DNA from 2 places in the Brevundimonas sp. NPDC046655 genome. Region 2 is predicted to be linked to the other one. Evidence: predicted binding sites of a transcription regulator. Region 2 holds the regulator's gene; the other holds the start of a gene.
What was found. Region 2 encodes HrcA, which represses chaperone genes, less so after heat shock. Its sites were predicted from a motif close to GTTAGCANTCNNNNNNNNNGANTGCTAAC; they were not measured.
Positions count from the first base shown of each region.

Region 1: groES (co-chaperone GroES) is a predicted target of HrcA. The motif match lies at 1,289-1,317, and genes of this name have one in related genera.

Region 1 covers NZ_JBJDPV010000004.1:203,741-212,850, forward strand. Annotated here, with positions in the region: gene ACI2KI_RS12695 (hypothetical protein) at 1-2, shown strand, start outside; gene ACI2KI_RS12700 (hypothetical protein) at 64-522, opposite strand; gene ACI2KI_RS12705 (DUF2141 domain-containing protein) at 678-1,124, opposite strand; gene groES (co-chaperone GroES) at 1,390-1,677, shown strand; gene groL (chaperonin GroEL) at 1,733-3,379, shown strand; gene ACI2KI_RS12720 (kinase) at 3,453-4,244, opposite strand; gene ACI2KI_RS12725 (2Fe-2S iron-sulfur cluster-binding protein) at 4,246-4,566, opposite strand; gene ACI2KI_RS12730 (succinate dehydrogenase iron-sulfur subunit) at 4,838-5,635, opposite strand; gene sdhA (succinate dehydrogenase flavoprotein subunit) at 5,650-7,434, opposite strand; gene ACI2KI_RS12740 (succinate dehydrogenase, hydrophobic membrane anchor protein) at 7,442-7,840, opposite strand; gene sdhC (succinate dehydrogenase, cytochrome b556 subunit) at 7,837-8,214, opposite strand; gene ACI2KI_RS12750 (HIT domain-containing protein) at 8,415-8,831, opposite strand; gene ACI2KI_RS12755 (EcsC family protein) at 8,828-9,110, opposite strand, start outside.
Region 2 covers NZ_JBJDPV010000007.1:101,561-110,670, reverse strand. Annotated here, with positions in the region: gene ACI2KI_RS16285 (hypothetical protein) at 1-108, shown strand, start outside; gene ACI2KI_RS16280 (DUF2459 domain-containing protein) at 116-826, shown strand; gene rbfA (30S ribosome-binding factor RbfA) at 889-1,341, shown strand; gene truB (tRNA pseudouridine(55) synthase TruB) at 1,345-2,277, shown strand; gene rpsO (30S ribosomal protein S15) at 2,325-2,594, shown strand; gene pnp (polyribonucleotide nucleotidyltransferase) at 2,893-5,121, shown strand; gene ACI2KI_RS16255 (hypothetical protein) at 5,272-5,715, opposite strand; gene rph (ribonuclease PH) at 5,784-6,500, opposite strand; gene hrcA (heat-inducible transcriptional repressor HrcA) at 6,551-7,639, shown strand; gene grpE (nucleotide exchange factor GrpE) at 7,681-8,277, shown strand; gene ACI2KI_RS16235 (dienelactone hydrolase family protein) at 8,485-9,110, opposite strand, start outside.

The DNA of each region.
Region 1 (9,110 bases), on a different contig from region 2:
GACGCCGGGCACGAAAAAGGCCCGGCGTCGCCGCCGGGCCTTCCTTAGTTTCAACGCCAGAACCTACCAGCGGCGGTCGTAGCGGTAGTCGCGGTCGCGGCGGTTCTGGTGGCTGCGCCACTCGCCGTGGTTCCGCCAGTAGCGGCCGTCGCGGTAGTAGCGGCCGTCATTCCGCTCATAGCGGCCGTTGTAGTAGCCGTCGCGGCTGTTGATGCCGTGGTCGCGCTCCCAGTGGCCCTGGTTCCGGTAGCAGCGGCCGCCGCGATAATAGTTGCAGCCGTCGCGGTCGCTGTCAGAAGCCGCCGCGCCCAGACCGGCGCCCGCCAGGGCGCCGCCGGCGATGTAGCGACCGTCGCCCTGGCCGATGATGGCCCCGGCGACGCCGCCGACGACGGCGCCCAGCACGGCGTCACGGCCGGTGTTGTCGCGATCTCGGTCGCGATAGGACTGGGCGGCGGCGGGGGTCGTGGCCAGCATCGTCAGAGCGATCGCGCCGACGCCGATCTTGGAAATGGTCTTCATGGCGGGGCTCCTTTCGAAAGCCGGTTGATCCGTTGTCTCCCTTTTAGGCGGCCTCCGCTGAACGACCCCAAGGGGTCCCGTTCATATTCAAGTCATCTTTGAGCATCGCCAACCGGGCTCCCGACCCACAGGTCGAGAGCCTCGACGGCGCGGCGTTAGCGTCCCGCGGGATACTGCATGGCCACGCTGACCCGCGCGTCGCCGGTCGACGGCACGGTGAACTTGACCCGGTCAAAGGTCGGGGCCGCCCTCAGGGTCTCGCCGCGGAACATGGCCCAGCCCTCGGCGGGCATGCCGTTCGCCAGGGCCATTTGCTGATCGCCGTTCATGTCGTGTAGGACCGAGACGGAATAGTCGCCCGGCGGCACGTCCTTCAGGGTCACAACCCGGGTTCCGGCAACCGGCGCCTTGATGATCTCGCCGTGGTCGCCCTCGTGCTTCAGGAACTGGGCCGAGGTCTGCAGCCCGACCAGCAGGTCGCCGCCGCGCGCCTGAACGCCGGTGACGGTGATGACGACATCCCCGGCCAGGGCCGAACCGGCCCCCGCCAGCACCAAGGACGACAGGGCGGCGGCCAGGGCCGCCTTTTGAACCGCTTGCATTTTTCTCTCCTCCTCTCGTGACCGGAGCCCGGGCGGCCCCTTGGGTTTCACGAAGACAATGAACTTTGTAGTTTAAAGCTCTTGGAGTCAACGGGCCAAAATCGGGCGTTGTTTCGCCGCCCTCGCCTTGACGCCCCGCAGCGGCCCTCCTACTTGCCCGATGCGTTAGCACTCTTGACGGTCGGCTGCCAAAGCGGCGACCGCCAGGGGGGCCGCCCACCATTTCAGAACGCCCCGCTTCGGGGGTTTAAGAGGGAGAAGTCCGATGGCGTTTCGTCCGCTCGGCGATCGCGTGCTGGTCAAGCGCGTGGAAGAAGAATCCAAGACCAAGGGCGGGATCATCATCCCCGACACGGCCAAGGAAAAGCCCCAGGAAGGCGAAGTCGTCGCCGTGGGCCCGGGCGTCCGTGACGAAGACGGCAAGCACGTCGCTCTGGAACTGAAGGCCGGAGACCGCATCCTGTTCGGCAAGTGGTCGGGCACGGAAGTGAAGATCGACGGCGAAGACCTGATCATCATGAAGGAATCCGACGTCCTGGGCGTGCTGTCGTAAGACGCGCCCCGGTTTCCGGACTCTCGTTTAAAACCAGTTAGATAGGAGCTGCCCGATGGCTGCTAAGATCGTAAAATTCAACACCGACGCTCGCGACAAGATGCTGAAGGGCGTCAACGTCCTGGCTGACGCCGTCAAGGTGACCCTCGGGCCGAAGGGCCGCAACGTCGTGATCCAGAAGTCCTTCGGGGCCCCGCGCTCGACCAAGGACGGCGTCTCGGTCGCCAAGGAAATCGAGCTGGAAGACGCCTTCGAGAACATGGGCGCCCAGATGATCCGCGAAGTCGCCTCCAAGGCGAACGACAACGCGGGCGACGGCACCACCACCGCCACCGTCCTGGCTCAGGCCATCGTGCAAGAGGGCCTCAAGGCCGTCGCCGCCGGCATGAACCCGATGGACCTGAAGCGCGGCATCGACCAGGCCGTCGCCGTGGCCCTGGACGAAGTGAAGACCATCTCCAAGCCGGTCTCGAACAACTCGGAAATCGCCCAGGTCGGCACCATCTCGGCCAACGGCGATGCTGAAATCGGCGAACTGATCGCCCTGGCCATGGCCAAGGTCGGCAACGAAGGCGTCATCACCGTCGAGGAAGCCAAGACGGCTGAAACCACCGTCGACATCGTCGAAGGCATGCAGTTCGACCGCGGCTACCTGTCGCCCTACTTCATCACCAACGCCGACAAGATGGAGGTCGCCCTCGAAGAGCCCCTCATCCTGCTCCACGAGAAGAAGCTGACCTCGCTGCAGCCCATGCTGCCGGTGCTGGAAGCCGTGGTTCAGTCGGGCCGTCCCCTGCTGATCATCGCCGAGGACATCGAAGGCGAAGCCCTGGCCACCCTGGTGGTCAACAAGCTGCGCGGCGGCCTGCGCGTCGCCGCCGTCAAGGCTCCGGGCTTCGGCGACCGCCGCAAGGCCATGCTGGAAGACATCGCCATCCTGACGGGCGGCCAGGTCATCTCGGAAGACCTCGGCATCAAGCTTGAGACCGTCACGCTCGACATGCTCGGCAAGGCCAAGAAGGTCCAGATCACCAAGGACGACACCACCATCGTCGAAGGCGCTGGCGAGAAAGACGGCATCGAAGCCCGCGTCGGCCAGATCAAGCGTCAGATCGAGGACACCACCTCGGACTACGACAAGGAAAAACTGCAAGAACGTCTGGCCAAGCTGGCCGGCGGCGTCGCCGTCCTGCGCGTCGGCGGTTCGACCGAAGTCGAAGTGAAGGAAAAGAAGGACCGCGTCGACGACGCCCTGAACGCAACCCGCGCCGCTGCCGATGAAGGCATCGTCCCGGGCGGCGGCGTGGCCCTGCTGCAAGCCTCCAAGAAGCTGGTCGACCTGAAGGGCGCCAACGCCGATCAGAACGCCGGCATCGCCATCGTCCGCCGCGCCCTGCAGGCTCCGATCCGTCAGATCTCGGAAAACTCGGGCGTCGAAGGCTCGATCGTGGTCGGCAAGGTCATGGACTCGACCGACGCTTCGTTCGGCTTCAACGCCCAGACCGAAGAGTACGGCGACCTCGTCCAGATGGGCGTGATCGATCCGGCCAAGGTCGTCCGTTCGGCTCTGAAGTCGGCCGCCTCGGTCGCCGGCATCATGATCACCACGGAAGCCGCCATCGCTGACGCGCCCAAGAAGGGCGGCGCCGGCGGCGCCCCCGACATGGGCGGCATGGGCGGCATGGGCGGCATGGACTTCTAAGTCCAAGCCAACCAACGCTAAGACTGCAGAAGGGCGGGATCGAAAGGTCCCGCCCTTTTTTCTTGCCTTCTGATCAGGAAAAGAAAGGGCGCCGATCCTTGTCCAGCGCGATGGCCACATCCGCTCGCACCCCGCCCGCCAGCATATGGCGGGTGATGCGCTCGAAGGCCTGGATGAAGACGGCCAGTTCGGCGCGACGTTCGGGCGGCAAGTCGTCCGGATGCATGCCCAGCAACTCCGCCTCCTGTTCGCAACGCCAGTCCAGCACGGCATCAAACGATGGCGCCTTCAGGAACAGGACGGCGTCGAAGCCGGCGAACAGGGCGGCATAGGCCCCGGCCAGTTCGGTGTTGACCGCACAGCGCCAGACGCCCTGTCCGTCCCTCTCACGTTCCAGGGTATTGATGGGTTCGGCCAGTTCCGCCTCCGCCTGAGCCGTCGCCCCCAGACACCAGCCGTCGACCAGAACCGCCGTCGGGCGACCCGTGAACACCGGCCATTGCGCCTCGGGGCGCCGATCATCGGCCAGCTTGTCGAAGGATGGCATGGGCGTGCGCCTGTCAGGCCCGGAAGCGCGCAGGGCGGCGACGGTCGTTTCCAGCAGAACCAGATCGTGCGTCCCCGGCGGACCGCGCACGGCGAACAGGGGGTGGATCGCCCTGCCTTTGGCCTCGCGCTCGGCCTGGGTCAGATAGACGTCGTCCAGCGACAGATGCGCCGCACCGAACCGTTCGGCGGCGGCGCGGGCCAGAGTGGTCTTGCCGCTGCCTTGCGCCCCGGCGATCCCGATCAGCGGGACATGCCCGGACCGCGCATGGGCGTTGATCAAGGCCCCGACCGCGTCCAGCAGCCGGGCGTCGACCATGTCAGTGCTGGCTTTGCGGCAGGCGCACGATCAGGCCGTCCAGATCGTCGCTGACGCGGATCTGGCAGGACAGGCGGCTGTTCGGCTCGACGTTCTCGGCGAAGTCGAGCATCGACTCCTCCATGGCCGAGGGTCGGCCCGTCTCCGAGGCGAAATTCTCGTCCACATAGACGTGGCAGGTGGCGCAGGCGCAGGCCCCGCCGCAGTCGGCGTCGATGCCCGGCACATTGTTGCGGATCGCGCCTTCCATGACGCTAAGGCCGTTCTTGACCTCGACCGTGTGCTCGGTCCCGTCGTGCTCGATGTAGGTGATCTTGGCCATGCAGGCGTCTTAGCCCAGGCCGCGCGGGAGGCAAGCCCAGACGGCGATGAAAAAGCGGTCGAGCGGTCCGCCTCCTCCTGCCGTCATTCCGGGGCGCGAAGCGGACCCGGAACCCAGGCGCCTGCTGCGGTCACGCCTCGGCCAGATGCAACGCCTGGGCCCCGGATCGCCCCTGCGGGGCGTCCGGGGTGACGGCAACATGAAACGGGCCATGAAAAACCCCCGGAGCCTGTCGGCGCCGGGGGCTGTTCGGGTCGATAAGCCTGAAGCCTCAGGCCGCCGCGCGCTTGCGGCTGGGGGCCACCATCAGCTTCTTGGTCTCGGCGATCGCCTTGGCCGGGTTCAGCCCCTTGGGGCAGACCTGGGCGCAGTTCATGATCGTGTGGCAGCGATACAGCTTGAAGGGGTCCTCGAGGTCGTCGAGGCGCTTCTGGGTCGCGTCATCGCGGCTGTCCGAGATCCAGCGGTAGGACTGCAGCAGGGCCGCAGGGCCGAGGTATTCTTCCTGGTTCCACCAGTAGCTGGGGCAGGAGGTCGAGCAGCAGGCGCAAAGGATGCACTCGTACAGACCGTCCAGCTTCTCGCGGTCGGCGGGCGACTGCAGGCGCTCCGTCTCCGGGTCCGGCTGGTCGGACTGGAGGTAGGGCTGGATCGAGTCGTACTGGGCGTAGAACAGCGACAGGTCCGTCACCAGGTCCTTGACCACCGGCTGGTGGGGCAGGGGGGCGATGGTGATGTTGTGCGACGAGCACTCGTCCATGCCCTTGGTGCAGGCCAGGGTGTTGCGACCGTCGATGTTCATCGAGCACGAGCCGCAGATGCCTTCACGGCACGAGCGACGGAAGGACAGGGTCGGGTCGATCTCGTTCTTGATGTGGATCAGGGCGTCCAGAAGCATGGGGCCGTGATCGTCGGACGAGACCTCGTAAACGTCCCAGCGCGGATCGGAATCCGTTTCGGGGTCGTAGCGATAGACCTTGTAGGTCTTGACGTTCTTGGCGCCGGCCGGGGCCTTGTGGACCTTGCCGGTCGTGGGCTTGGAGCCGCGCGGGAGGGTGAGTTGAACCATCTGTCTGCTCTCCCTTAGTAAACCCGAGCCTTGGGCTCGATGTACGAAACGTCGTCGGTCATCGTGTATTTGTGGACCGGGCGGTAGTCGATCTGGACGCCTTCGCCCGGACGCTTCCAGGCCAGGGTGTGCTTCATCCAGTTGACGTCGTCGCGATCCGGGAAGTCCTCGCGAGCGTGGGCGCCGCGCGATTCCGTGCGGTTGGCCGCGCCTTCGATGGTGACCAAAGCCTGAGCGATCAGGTTGTCGTACTCCAGCGTCTCCATCAGATCCGTGTTCCAGATCAGGCCGCGGTCCGTGGTCTTGATGTCGGCGCCGGCGGCGTCGATCGAGCGCAGCTTGGCGACGCCTTCGTCCAGGGTCTTGCCGGTGCGGAAGACGGCGGCGTCCGACTGCATGGCGCGCTGCATCTCGAGGCGCAGCTTGGCGGTAGGGGTCGAACCCGAGGCGTTGCGGAAGCGGTCCAGGCGAGCCAGGTGGGCATCGGTCGTCGCCTTGGGCGCAGCCGGCACGGCCGAGGCCTTATCCACCACTTCACCGCAGCGCAGGCCGACGGCGCGGCCGAACACCACCAGATCGGTCAGGGAGTTGGAGCCCAGACGGTTGGCGCCGTGCACCGAGACGCAGGCGGCTTCGCCCACGGCCATCAGGCCCGGAACCACGCTGTCGGGGTTGCCGTCGCGCAGGGTCAGCACCTCGCCGTGATAGTTCGTCGGGATGCCGCCCATGTTGTAGTGGACGGTCGGCAGGACCGGGATCGGCTCCTTGGTCACGTCGACGCCGGCGAAGATCTTGGCCGATTCCGAGATGCCCGGCAGGCGCGCGTGCAGGATCTTGGGATCCAGGTGGTCCAGGTGCAGGAAGATGTGGTCCTTGTTCGGACCCACGCCGCGGCCTTCGCGGATTTCGATGGTCATGGAGCGCGAAACCATGTCGCGCGGGGCCAGATCCTTCACGGTCGGCGCATAGCGCTCCATGAAGCGCTCGCCTTCCGAGTTGGTCAGATAGCCGCCTTCACCGCGGGCGCCCTCGGTGATCAGGCAGCCGGCGCCATAGATGCCGGTCGGGTGGAACTGCACGAACTCCATGTCCTGCAGCGGCAGGCCGGCGCGCAGCACCATGGCGTTGCCGTCGCCGGTGCAGGTGTGGGCCGAGGTGGCCGAGAAGTAGGCGCGGCCGTAACCGCCGGTCGCCAGCACCACCATCTTGGCGCGGAACTGGTGCATCTGGCCGGTGTCGAGCTGCAGGGCGGTGACGCCGGTGCAGGCCCCGTCCTGCATGATCAGGTCCAGGGCGAAGTATTCGACAAAGAACTTCACTTCGCGACGAACCGACTGGCCGTAGAGGGTGTGCAGGATGGCGTGACCGGTGCGGTCGGCGGCGGCGCAGGTGCGCTGCACCGGACCTTCGCCGAAGTTGCGGGTCATGCCGCCGAAGGCGCGCTGGTAGATCTTGCCTTCTTCGGTGCGCGAGAAGGGCACGCCCCAGTGTTCCAGCTCGTAAACGGCCTTGGGCGCGTTACGGACCAGGTATTCGATGGCGTCCTGGTCGCCCAGCCAGTCCGACCCCTTGACGGTGTCGTACATGTGCCACTGCCAGCTGTCCTCGCCCATGTTGCCGAGCGAGGCGGAGATGCCGCCCTGCGCCGCGACCGTGTGCGAGCGGGTGGGAAAGACCTTGGTGACGCAGGCGACCTTCAGGCCCTGCTGGGCGGCGCCGAGCGCCGCGCGCAGGCCCGAACCGCCCGCGCCGACGACGACGACGTCGTATTCGTGATCGATAAGCTCGTAAGCAGCCATGACGGGATCAGACTCCGGCGGGCAGCGGGGCGGAGCCCATCGCCACACGCACGATGAAGAAGATGCTGGCGGCGGCCAGCACGAGGAAGACGAGGTTCGACAGGTTGATCAGGGTCGTCCGGGCCGAGGGCGTCGGGACGTAGTCCTCGATGATCACCTTCCAGGCCAGGCTGGCGAACAGGAAGAAGACGATGGCCGTCACGGCCAGCAGGCCGGTGTTCAGGGCGTTGCCGAACCAGGCGACCACGGCCTCATAGCCGGCGCCGGCCAGGGTGAAGCCCGACCACAGGACCCACAGGCCCAGCGGCATCAGGGCCAGAAGGGCCAGCTTCTCGATCTTCCACTCGCCGGCGCCGTGGCGCTCGGAGATCTTCACATGGTTCTTGAACTTGGGGGCGGCGCTCACAGCGAAACCTTTCCGGCGGCGAACAGGACGACCCAGAACAGCACGGTCAGGACCAGGGGGCCCCAGACGGCGATGTTGGCCATCAGATTGGCGGACTTCAGATCAAGGCCCTTGCCGGCGTCGTTGATCAGGTGGCGGGCGCCGTTCAGCAGGAATGAGAAGACCACCAGCGACAGGCCGAACCAGATGAAGAGGCCGAACGGCGAGGCCGAGCAGGCCAGAACCTTGGCGTAGGCCTCGGGGCCGGCGGCGACGGCCGCGATCCAGGCCAGCAGCAGGACGGCGCCGACGGTGGCCGCGCCGATGGTGACGCGGAACAGGATGGAGGCCGTCATGGTCACGTGCCACCGCCAGACGTCGGTGAAGGGCGACATCGGCGCCACATGGCCATTGGGATGGCGGACGTAGCGGCCAGTCGGGTCGCCCGCACCCTGGGGAAGGTTCGACATGCGAATGATTCTCAAAAAACCTGTGGAAAAACAGGTCCGGTTGCAGTGCGATAGGCTTTAGTGACCGCAAAGGCCGGGTGTCAACGAACCGGGCCGGATAAGCGCTGCGGATCGCGATTTCCTGATCATGCCTCGCGAATTGCTCGCAACAAGGTCGCCCGATCGTCCTCGGACAGGCGCACGGCGCCCGGGCGGCCCCAGATCGGGTCAGGCCACAGGCCATCGTCGCGGCGGCGCCCCACGACATGGACGTGCAGCTGGCGGGTGACATTACCCAGCGCCGCCGTATTCAGCTTGTCGACGGGGCGGCCCGCTGCCTCAGCCAGATCGCGCACCAGGTCGCCGGCCCGAACAACCTCCTCCATCAGGACAGCGCGCTGCTCGGGCGTCAGGTCGCCCATCTCGACCGCGCCCTCGACGCGGGGCAGCAGGATCAGCCAGACAAAGCGGGCGTCGTCCTGCAGCCGCACCTGACACAGGGGCCAGTCAACGGCGAAGACGGACCCGGCCTCGAAGGCGGGATCGGCTGTGAATTCAGTCATGTCAGATGTTCGTCCTCGAACCAGCGCAGGCGATAGGCGTTCATCGCCGTCGTCGCCAGCCGCGTCGTCAGCCGCCAGTTGACCACCGCCCCCACCGGCGCGCCGATGACGGGGATCAGCTGGGCCAGCTTGGCCAGATCGATGTAGTCGCGGTACTCCAACTGGAACTTGCGCCAGTCGAAGTCCTGGATGCGTTCGGGCTGATGCAGGCCGCGTCCCGCCGCCTCCAGCGCGGACAGGGCCTCGGGCCGATGCCGGGCGCTGGAAAAGGCCAACTGG
Region 2 (9,110 bases):
CAGTACCGCCACTGCGTTCAGCTGAACTACGACTATCGCGGCGAATGGGCGACGCAGCAGGGCGCCAGCCCGGCGCGGGACGCCCCCGTGGCCTACGGTCCGGGCTGAGGCCCGGATGGGGGCGCTCGGGCGGTTTCTGATCGCGGCCCTGATCGGCCTGCTCGCCGCCCTGTGGACCCTGACCCGATCCGGCGATCCGGCTCTTTTCCCTGCGGCGCCGGGCGAGCCGGGCGTGACCGTCTATCTGCTCGACAACGGCTTCCACACCGACCTGGCCGTGCCGCGCGCGGCCCTGCTGGAAGGGGGAGGGGCGCTGGCCGAGGCGACGGCGGGGCTGGCCCCCGGCGACTGGGTGCTGGTCGGCTGGGGCGACGCGACCTTCTATGTGGATCAGAGGCCGATCCCGGGGCGACTGGCCGACGGGGCGCGGGCCTTCTTCCGGCCCGGCAATGCCTCGGCCGTTATGCTGGAACCGGAGGCGAGCGATCCGACGCGCCGCTTCCGGCCTGAAGACCGGCAGGAGTTGCGGCTTTCCAGCGCGGGCATGGCGGCGCTGCGGGCGCGGGTCCAGGCTTCGCTGGCGACCGACGCGGCCGGGCGTCCGATCCTGGCGGCGGCGCGGCCCGGCGACGACGCCCGTTTCTTTGAAAGCCGCGAGATCTTCTGGATCGGTCACCTGTGCAATCACTGGACGGCGGAGCTGCTGTCGGCGGCGGGACTGCCGGTCCGGCCCTTCCGTGCCGTGACCTCGGGCGAGGTGATGCGGACGGCGGCCCGCGCCGAGCAGGACGCCGCCAAGCTGGACTTGGAGCCCGTCCGCGACTAGACCGCGCCCTTCGCTTTTTCAGCCGGCGTCCGATCCCCGGCGAGCGACCCAGGAGGCGCGCCATGAGCCGCAAGCAACATACCCGCAACGCCACCGGACCTCAGGGACCGTCGCAGCGCCAGCTGCGCGCCGGCGAACTGATCCGTCACGCCCTTGTCGACGTGCTGCGCGAACAGGAAATTCACGACGAGGCCCTGCTGGGCGTGTCGATCACCGTGACCGAGGTGCGGCTGTCGCCGGACCTGAAGCACGCCACCTGCTTCGTCGAGCCTCTGGGCGCGGGTGTCGAGGCGGCCGTGACCGCAGGCCACGAGAGCGAGATCATCAAGGCGCTGAACGCCCACGCCAAATTCCTGCGCGGCCAGCTGGGCCGACACATCGACATGAAGTTCACCCCGGATCTGCGCTTCCGCCACGACGAAAGCTTCGATGCGGCCAGCCACATCGACCGTCTGTTCGACGACCCGCGCGTGCGCGCCGACGTGGCGCGCGCCGAAGACCAGGACGAAGACTAACCCATGGCGCGTCGCAAGAAGGGCGAGATCGTCAACGGCTGGGTCTGCCTGGACAAGCCCTATGAGATGGGCTCGACCGAGGCGGTGACCAAGATCCGTCGCCTGTTCGACGCCCAGAAGGCGGGCCACGCCGGGACCCTGGACCCGCTGGCCTCGGGCATTCTGCCCATCGCCCTGGGTGAGGCGACCAAGACCGTGCCCTTCATGATGGACGCCGAGAAGGTCTATCGCTTCACCATCCACTGGGGCATTTCCACCGACAGCATCGACCGCGAGGGCGAGATCATCGCCCGCTCGGACGTGCGGCCCTCGGTCGAGGCGGTGAAGGCGGCCCTGCCGGCCTTCGTCGGCGAGATCGATCAGGTTCCGCCCCAGTTCTCGGCCATCCGCGTCAACGGCGAGCGCGCCTATGACCTGGCGCGCGACGGCGCCGAGTTCGAACTGGAAGCCCGCAAGGTCATGATCCATGAGGCGGCGGTGACCGACGCCCCGGACGCCGACCACGTCGAGATCACGATGCGGACGGGCAAGGGCGTCTATGTCCGCTCCCTGGCGCGCGACCTGGCGGCGATGCTGGGCGCCGAAGGGCATGTTTCGGCCCTGCGGCGCGAGCGGGTGGGGCCGTTCTCGACCGAGAACGCCGTCACTCTGGATTTTCTCGTCGATCTGGCGCATAAGGGCGCCGCCTTGGAAGGCCTGCTGCCCGTTTCGACCGCTCTGGACGACATCCCGGATCTGGCCGTCACGGAACAGGACGCCTTCTCGCTGAGGCAGGGACGGCCGATCGTTCTGCTCCCCCGTCAGGTTGAAACCTTGAAGAGCCAGCTTTCCGCCGGTTCGCGCACGGTGTCGGCCTTCGTGGGAGAGACCCTGGTCGCGCTCTGCACCCTGCGGGCCGGACGGCTAGAACCCGACCGTGTTTTCAATCTCCCCTAGCGCTCGTCTTCGGGCGGCGCGACAGGGCTCCAACATGGAGACTCTCGATGTCGATTACGGCTCAACGCAAGGGCGAAGTCATCGCTGACAACGCTCGTTCGGCTGCAGACACCGGCTCGGCCGAGGTCCAGGTCGCGATCCTCTCGGAACGCATCGCCAACCTGACCGAGCACTTCAAGACCCACAAGAAAGACAACCACTCGCGTCGCGGCCTTCTGAAGATGGTCTCGCAGCGTCGTCGTCTTCTGGACCACCTGACCAAGGTCGATCGCGAGCGTTACACCGCTCTGATCACCAAGCTGGGCCTGCGTCGCTAAGGCGGCCGACCGGCAGCGGATAGATTTCTCGAGGCGCGGGCGGACACGTCCGCGCCTCGTTCCGCACCTAAGAGCCCTTTGTCGAAGCGGACGTGGTTCGCCTCGAGAAACGCTCGACCAGTGAGCTTCCTGCGCGCCGCAGGTCTTTAACGGCGCAGACGCGAGGGCCAGGACGGTCCTTGCTCCATCCGCCCGGACGCGATGGCGCGACCGGGTTTTCGGGGACCGAGGGACTGAACAGCCCGAGGCTCCACACACCCCCGCCGGGAATACGCCCGCGGGAGACGAAAGAAGAAAAATGTTCGATATCAAACGCAAGACGATCGAGTGGGCCGGCCGCCCGCTGACGCTGGAAACCGGCCGCATCGCCCGTCAGGCTGACGGCGCCGTTCTGGCGACCTACGGCGAGACCGTGGTCCTGGCCACCGTCGTCTATGGCCGCCAGCCCAAGCCGGGCCTGGATTTCTTCCCGCTGACCGTCAACTACCAGGAAAAGACCTTCGCCGCCGGCAAGATCCCGGGCGGCTACTTCAAGCGTGAAGGCCGTCCGAGCGAGAAAGAGACCCTGGTCTCGCGCCTGATCGACCGTCCGATCCGCCCCCTGTTCGTCAAGGGCTTCAAGAACGAGACCCAGGTCGTCATCACCGTGCTGCAGCACGACATGGAGAACGACCCGGACGTCCTGGGCATGGTCGCCGCCTCGGCCGCCCTGACCATCTCGGGCGTGCCCTTCATGGGTCCGATCGGCGCCGCGCGCGTCGGCCTGATCGACGGCGAGCTGGTGCTGAACCCGGCCATCGACCAGATGGGCGAAAGCGCCCTGGACCTGGTCGTCGCCGGCACGCAAGACGCCCTGATGATGGTTGAATCCGAAGCCAAGGAGCTGTCGGAAGAGAAGATGCTCGAGGCTCTGATGTTCGCGCACGCGGGCATGCAGCCGGTCATCGACGCCATCATCGACCTGGCCGAACACGCCGCCAAGGAGCCGTTCGACTTCCAGGCCGAGGACCACTCGGACGTCGTCGCCTCGATCAAGAAGCTGGTCGGCGAAGACATCAAGGCCGCCTACGCCCACCCGGGCAAGTATGAGCGCCGTTCGGGCGTCGATGCGGCCAAGAAGACCGCCGCCGCCGCCCTGGTGAAGACCGACGAGAACCCCGAGGGCGTCGACAGCTCCAAGTTCTCGGCCGCCTTCAATGAATGCGAAGCCGACGTCCTGCGTCGCGACATCATCGAGAACGCCCACCGCGTCGACGGCCGCGCCCTGGACAAGGTCCGCGCCATCGTTTCGGAAGTCGGCGTCCTGCCGCGCACCCACGGTTCGTCGCTGTTCACGCGCGGCGAAACCCAGGCCCTGGTCGTCGCCACCCTCGGCACCGGCGAGGACGAGCAGTACATCGACAGCCTGCAGGGCACGTACAAGGAAAGCTTCCTGCTGCACTACAACTTCCCCCCCTATTCGGTGGGTGAAGCCGGCCGCATGGGTTCGCCCGGTCGTCGCGAAATCGGTCACGGCAAGCTGGCCTGGCGCGCGATCCGTCCGATGCTGCCGACCAAGGAAGACTTCCCCTACACCATCCGTCTGGTCTCGGAGATCACCGAGTCCAACGGCTCGTCCTCGATGGCCACGGTCTGCGGATCGTCCCTGGCCCTGATGGACGCCGGCGTGCCGCTGGTTCGTCCGGTCTCGGGCATCGCCATGGGTCTGATCCTGGAGCCGTCGGGCGAGTTCGCCATCCTGTCGGACATCCTGGGTGACGAAGATCACCTGGGCGACATGGACTTCAAGGTCGCGGGCACGTCGGAAGGCATCACCAGCCTTCAGATGGACATCAAGGTCGCCGGCATCACCAAGGAGATCATGGAGCAGGCCCTGACCCAGGCTTCGGCCGGTCGTCTGCACATCCTCGACGAAATGTCGAAGGCCATGGACGCTCCGCGCGCCGAACTGGGCGAGCACGCGCCGAAGATCGAAACCATCAAGATCCCGGTCGACAAGATCCGTGAAGTGATCGGTTCGGGCGGCAAGGTGATCCGCGAGATCGTCGAGAAGACGGGCGCCAAGATCGACATCGGCGATGACGGCACCATCAAGGTCGCCGCCAACGACCAGGAGAAGATCGACGCCGCCAAGAACTGGATCAACTCCATCGCCGCTGAGCCGGAAATGGGCGCGATCTACACCGGCAAGGTGGTCAAGGTCGTCGACTTCGGCGCCTTCGTGAACTTCTTCGGTGCCAAGGACGGTCTGGTCCACGTGTCCCAGATCGCTCTGGAACGCGTCGCCAACCCGGCCGACGTCCTGTCGGAAGGCCAGGAGGTCAAGGTCAAGTTCCTGGGCTTCGACGATCGCGGCAAGACCAAGCTGTCGATGAAGGTCGTCGACCAGACCACCGGCGAAGACATCACCGACAAGATCAACGCCGAGCGCGCTGAACGCGGTGAAGCCCCGCTGTCGGAAGACACCGGCGGCCGTCCCAAGGGCGACCGCAACGGCGGCGATCGCGGCCGTCGCCGTCGCGACTAGGCTTCACGATTTGAGATGAAGAGGGCCCCGCTGGAAACGGCGGGGCCTTTTTTCTTTTTGGGGCGCTATCGCCCGCGACGCGGTCGCGGGCTGTTTGAGCGCTGTTTCTCCCTCCCCATGAAGGGGAGGGAGAGGCGGCGGCGTTTGGGATCAGGCCCCGCATTCCTTCGGCTTGGTCTCATCCGGGCCGTACATGGCGCAGGACCGGTCGATCTCGCCCTGGATCATGTCGCAGGGGTTGGCGCTGTTGCAGGGCGGGCGGGTGGCGGGGCTGACGGCGATGCAGCGCTCGACCAGACGTTTGGAGCGGGCCTCGCCGATCTCGGCCAGGCAGGAGCCGGGCTCGCCGACGGGCGTGACGGCGGGCGCCTCCGGCTCGGCTTCCGGCTTGGGCTCGACCTTGGCTTCGGTCTTGGGTTTGGGCGGCGCGACTGGCGCGTCCTTGAGCGGCACGGCGTCGATCGGTTCCTGCGACAGCGGCGTGTTGACGCCCGCGGGCGGCGGAGTCTCGGCGGGTGAGGTCTGCGGCTGGCCGCATCCGGTCAGCAGGGCGGCCGTCAGGGCCAGAAGCGAGGCGGCGAGGGCGGGGCGCATGAGGCAGTCTCCGTTCGCAGAAGACCGCACCATGCCTTGATCAGCCCTCGCGGCCTAGTCCTCGATAATCAGCGGCCGAGGGCGGCCCGTTGCAGGGCGAACAGTTCGGCGCAGCCGATGCCGGCCAGTTCGAACAGGCGGTCGAACTCGGGGCGGCTGAAGCCGCGCTTCTCGCCCGTGGCCTGGATCTCGACGATGCCGCCGGCGCCGGTCAGGACGAAGTTGCTGTCGGCCTCGGCGGTGGAGTCTTCCTCATAGTCGAGGTCCAGAACCGGCAGGTCGTTGAAGATGCCGCAGGACACGGCCGCGACCTGGTCGATGATCGGGTCAGCCTTCAGCACGCCCTCGTCCTTGAGGTAGTTGAGGGCGGTGGCCATGGCCACCCAGGCGCCGGTGATCGAGGCGGTGCGGGTGCCGCCGTCGGCCTGGATGACGTCGCAGTCGATCAGGACCTGACGCTCGCCGAGGGCTTTCAGGTCGACCACGGCGCGCAGCGAGCGGCCGATCAGGCGCTGGATTTCCTGCGTGCGGCCCGACTGCTTGCCGGCGGCGGCTTCACGACGACCGCGCGTGTGGGTGGCGCGGGGCAGCATGCCGTACTCGGCCGTGACCCAGCCCTGGCCGGTGTTGCGCATCCAGCCCGGCACCTTCTCCTCGACCGAGGCTGTGCAAAGGACCTTGGTGTGGCCGAAGGTGACCAGGCACGAGCCCTCGGCGTAGCGGTTGACGCCGGTCTCCAGCGTGACGGCGCGGAGTTGTTCGGGGGTGCGTTCAGACGGGCGCATGGGATTTCCTTGGAACCTGAGTGGGGCGTGCTTATCCTGAAAGCGTGAGCCTGTATGCCCCCCATCCGTCGCCGTTCGGAAGCGCCCCCGCTGGCCTGGGGACGCTGGACGCCCGCGCGCGCGACATCTTCCGCCGCATCGTCGAGACCTATCTGGAGACGGGCGAGCCGGTCGGGTCGCGCACCATTTCGCGGGGCGGCTTGGCCCTGTCGCCGGCCTCGATCCGCAACACCATGCAGGATCTGACGCTCGCCGGACTGCTGGCCTCGCCCCACACCTCGGCGGGCCGGGTGCCGACCCATGCGGGCCTGCGCCTCTTCGTCGACGGCCTGCTGGAGGTCGGCGACATCGGCCAGGAAGAACGCCGCGAGATCGACGCGCGGCTGGCGGGGAAGGGGCGCAACTTCGAAGAGGCGCTGGACGCCGCCAGCAACCTTCTGTCCGGCCTGGCCGGCGGGGCGGGCATCGTCGCCAGCCCGGTGCGCGACGCGGGCGTCAAGCACGTCGAGTTCGTGGCCCTGGGCCATGATCAGGCCCTGGCCGTTCTGGTCGGGGACGACGGAACGGTCGAGAACCGGCTGATGCCCCTGTCGGCGGGGGTGACGCCCTCGACGCTGAGCGAGGCCTCCAACTTCCTCAACGCCCGGCTGAAGGGCCGCCCCCTGGCCGAGGCGCGCACCGAGATGAGCGCCGAACTGGACGCCGCCCGGCGCGAGCTGGACGCCGCCGCCGCCCGCCTGGTCGAGGACGGTCTGGCCGCCTGGTCCGGCGGGGGCGAACGCGACCGGGCCCTGATCGTGCGCGGCCGCGCCAACCTGCTGCAGGACGCGGAAGCCCTCGAGGATCTGGAGCGGGTGCGCGTCCTGTTCGACGATCTGGAGCAGAAGGAACAGCTGATCGGCCTGCTGGACGGGGTCGGGGCGGCCCAGGGGGTGCGCATCTTCATCGGCGCCGAAACACGCTTGTTTTCGCTTTCGGGTTCCGCCGTGATCGCGGCGCCCTATATGACGGGTCGGCAGCGGATGCTGGGCGCCATCGGCGTCATCGGCCCTGCAAGACTGAACTATGCCCGTGTCATCCCGTTGGTGGACTATACCGCCCGGGTGCTGGGCCGGATTCTGGACGGACAAGAGACGTGAACGACATCAACGACGAGACCCGGGACCAACTCGAGCAGGACATGGGAGAGGCCGCCATCGACGCCGCACAGGAAGCCGCCGAAGACGGCGACATGGCCGTGGTCGACGCCCTGATCGCCGAGCGCGACCAGTGGAAGGACCGCGCCCTGCGCGCCGTGGCCGATGCCGAAAACACCAAGCGCCGCGCCGAGAGCCAGGCCAACGACGCCCGCGCCTACGCCATCCAGCGTTTCGCCAAGGACCTGCTGAGCGTGGCCGACACCCTGGAACGCGGCCTGCTGTCGGCGCCCAAGGTGCTGGAAGGCGCCGAGACCGACAGCGCCGCCGCCGCCATGGTCACGGGCCTGGAGCTTACTCAGAAATCCCTGCTGTCGGCCTTTGAATCCAACGGTCTGACCCGCGTCGCGCCCGAGCCGGGCGAGGCCTTCGACCCCCATCTGCATCAGGCCGTGATGGAGCAGCCCTCGGACAGCGTGCCGGGCGGCACGGTGATCCAGACCCTGCAGCCCGGCTACGCCCTGTTCGGCCGCACCGTGCGCGCCGCCATGGTGGCGGTCGCCGCCAAGGGTTCGGGTTCAGCGGGCGGCGGCTATTCGGAAGCCAATACGACCGGCGGGAATTTCGACGCCAAGGCGTGAGTTTCGGCTGATTGAGAACGGGAAAGGCCCGGAGCAGACGCTCCGGGCCTTTTTCATTTGAGACCGCATTCTCTCGCCGTCACCCCGGACGGCCTGAAGGGACGATCCGGGGCCCAGGCGGCGGCTTCAATGGCATGGGCGGCGAGACGTCTGGCGCCTGGGTTCCGGGTTCGCTTCGCGCCCCGGAATGACGGAAGAAGTGCAGGGCTATTTCAAGCGGGTGCTGAAAAACGTCAGCAGCCGTCGCCACCCATCCTGCGCATCCGCCTCGCGGTAGCTGGCGCGGTAGTCGGCGTGGAAGCCGTGCGGGGCGTCGTCGTAGAGGATGATCTGGCTGTCGCTCTTGCCGGCGGCGGTCAGAGCCGCACGCATGGCCTCGACGCTGGCGACGGGGATGCCGCCGTCCTGTCCGCCGTAGAGGCCCAGCACCGGCGCCTTGAGCTCGGCGGCCAGATCGACGGGCCAGGGGCGGCCCGCCGTCTTCTGCTCTTCGGTGGCGTTGGCGGCGGGAGCGAGGCGGCCATACCAGGCGACCCCGGCGTCGAGCGCCGGGAAGCGGGCGCAGGCCTGCCACACCACCTTGCCGCCCCAGCAGTAGCCGGTGATCCCGACCTTGTCCGACTTGGCCCAGGCCTGCAGGCCGATCCATTCCAGCGCGGCGGCCACGTCGCCCATGACCTGCTCGTATCCGGCGGCCCCGACGATGGTCATGATGGCGGCCATGTCGCTGAGCGGGGCCGGGTCTTCCTTGCGCACGAAGAAGGCCGGTGCGACGGCGGCGTAACCGGCCTTGGCCAGGCGGCGGCAGATGTCGCGGATGTATTCGTGCACGC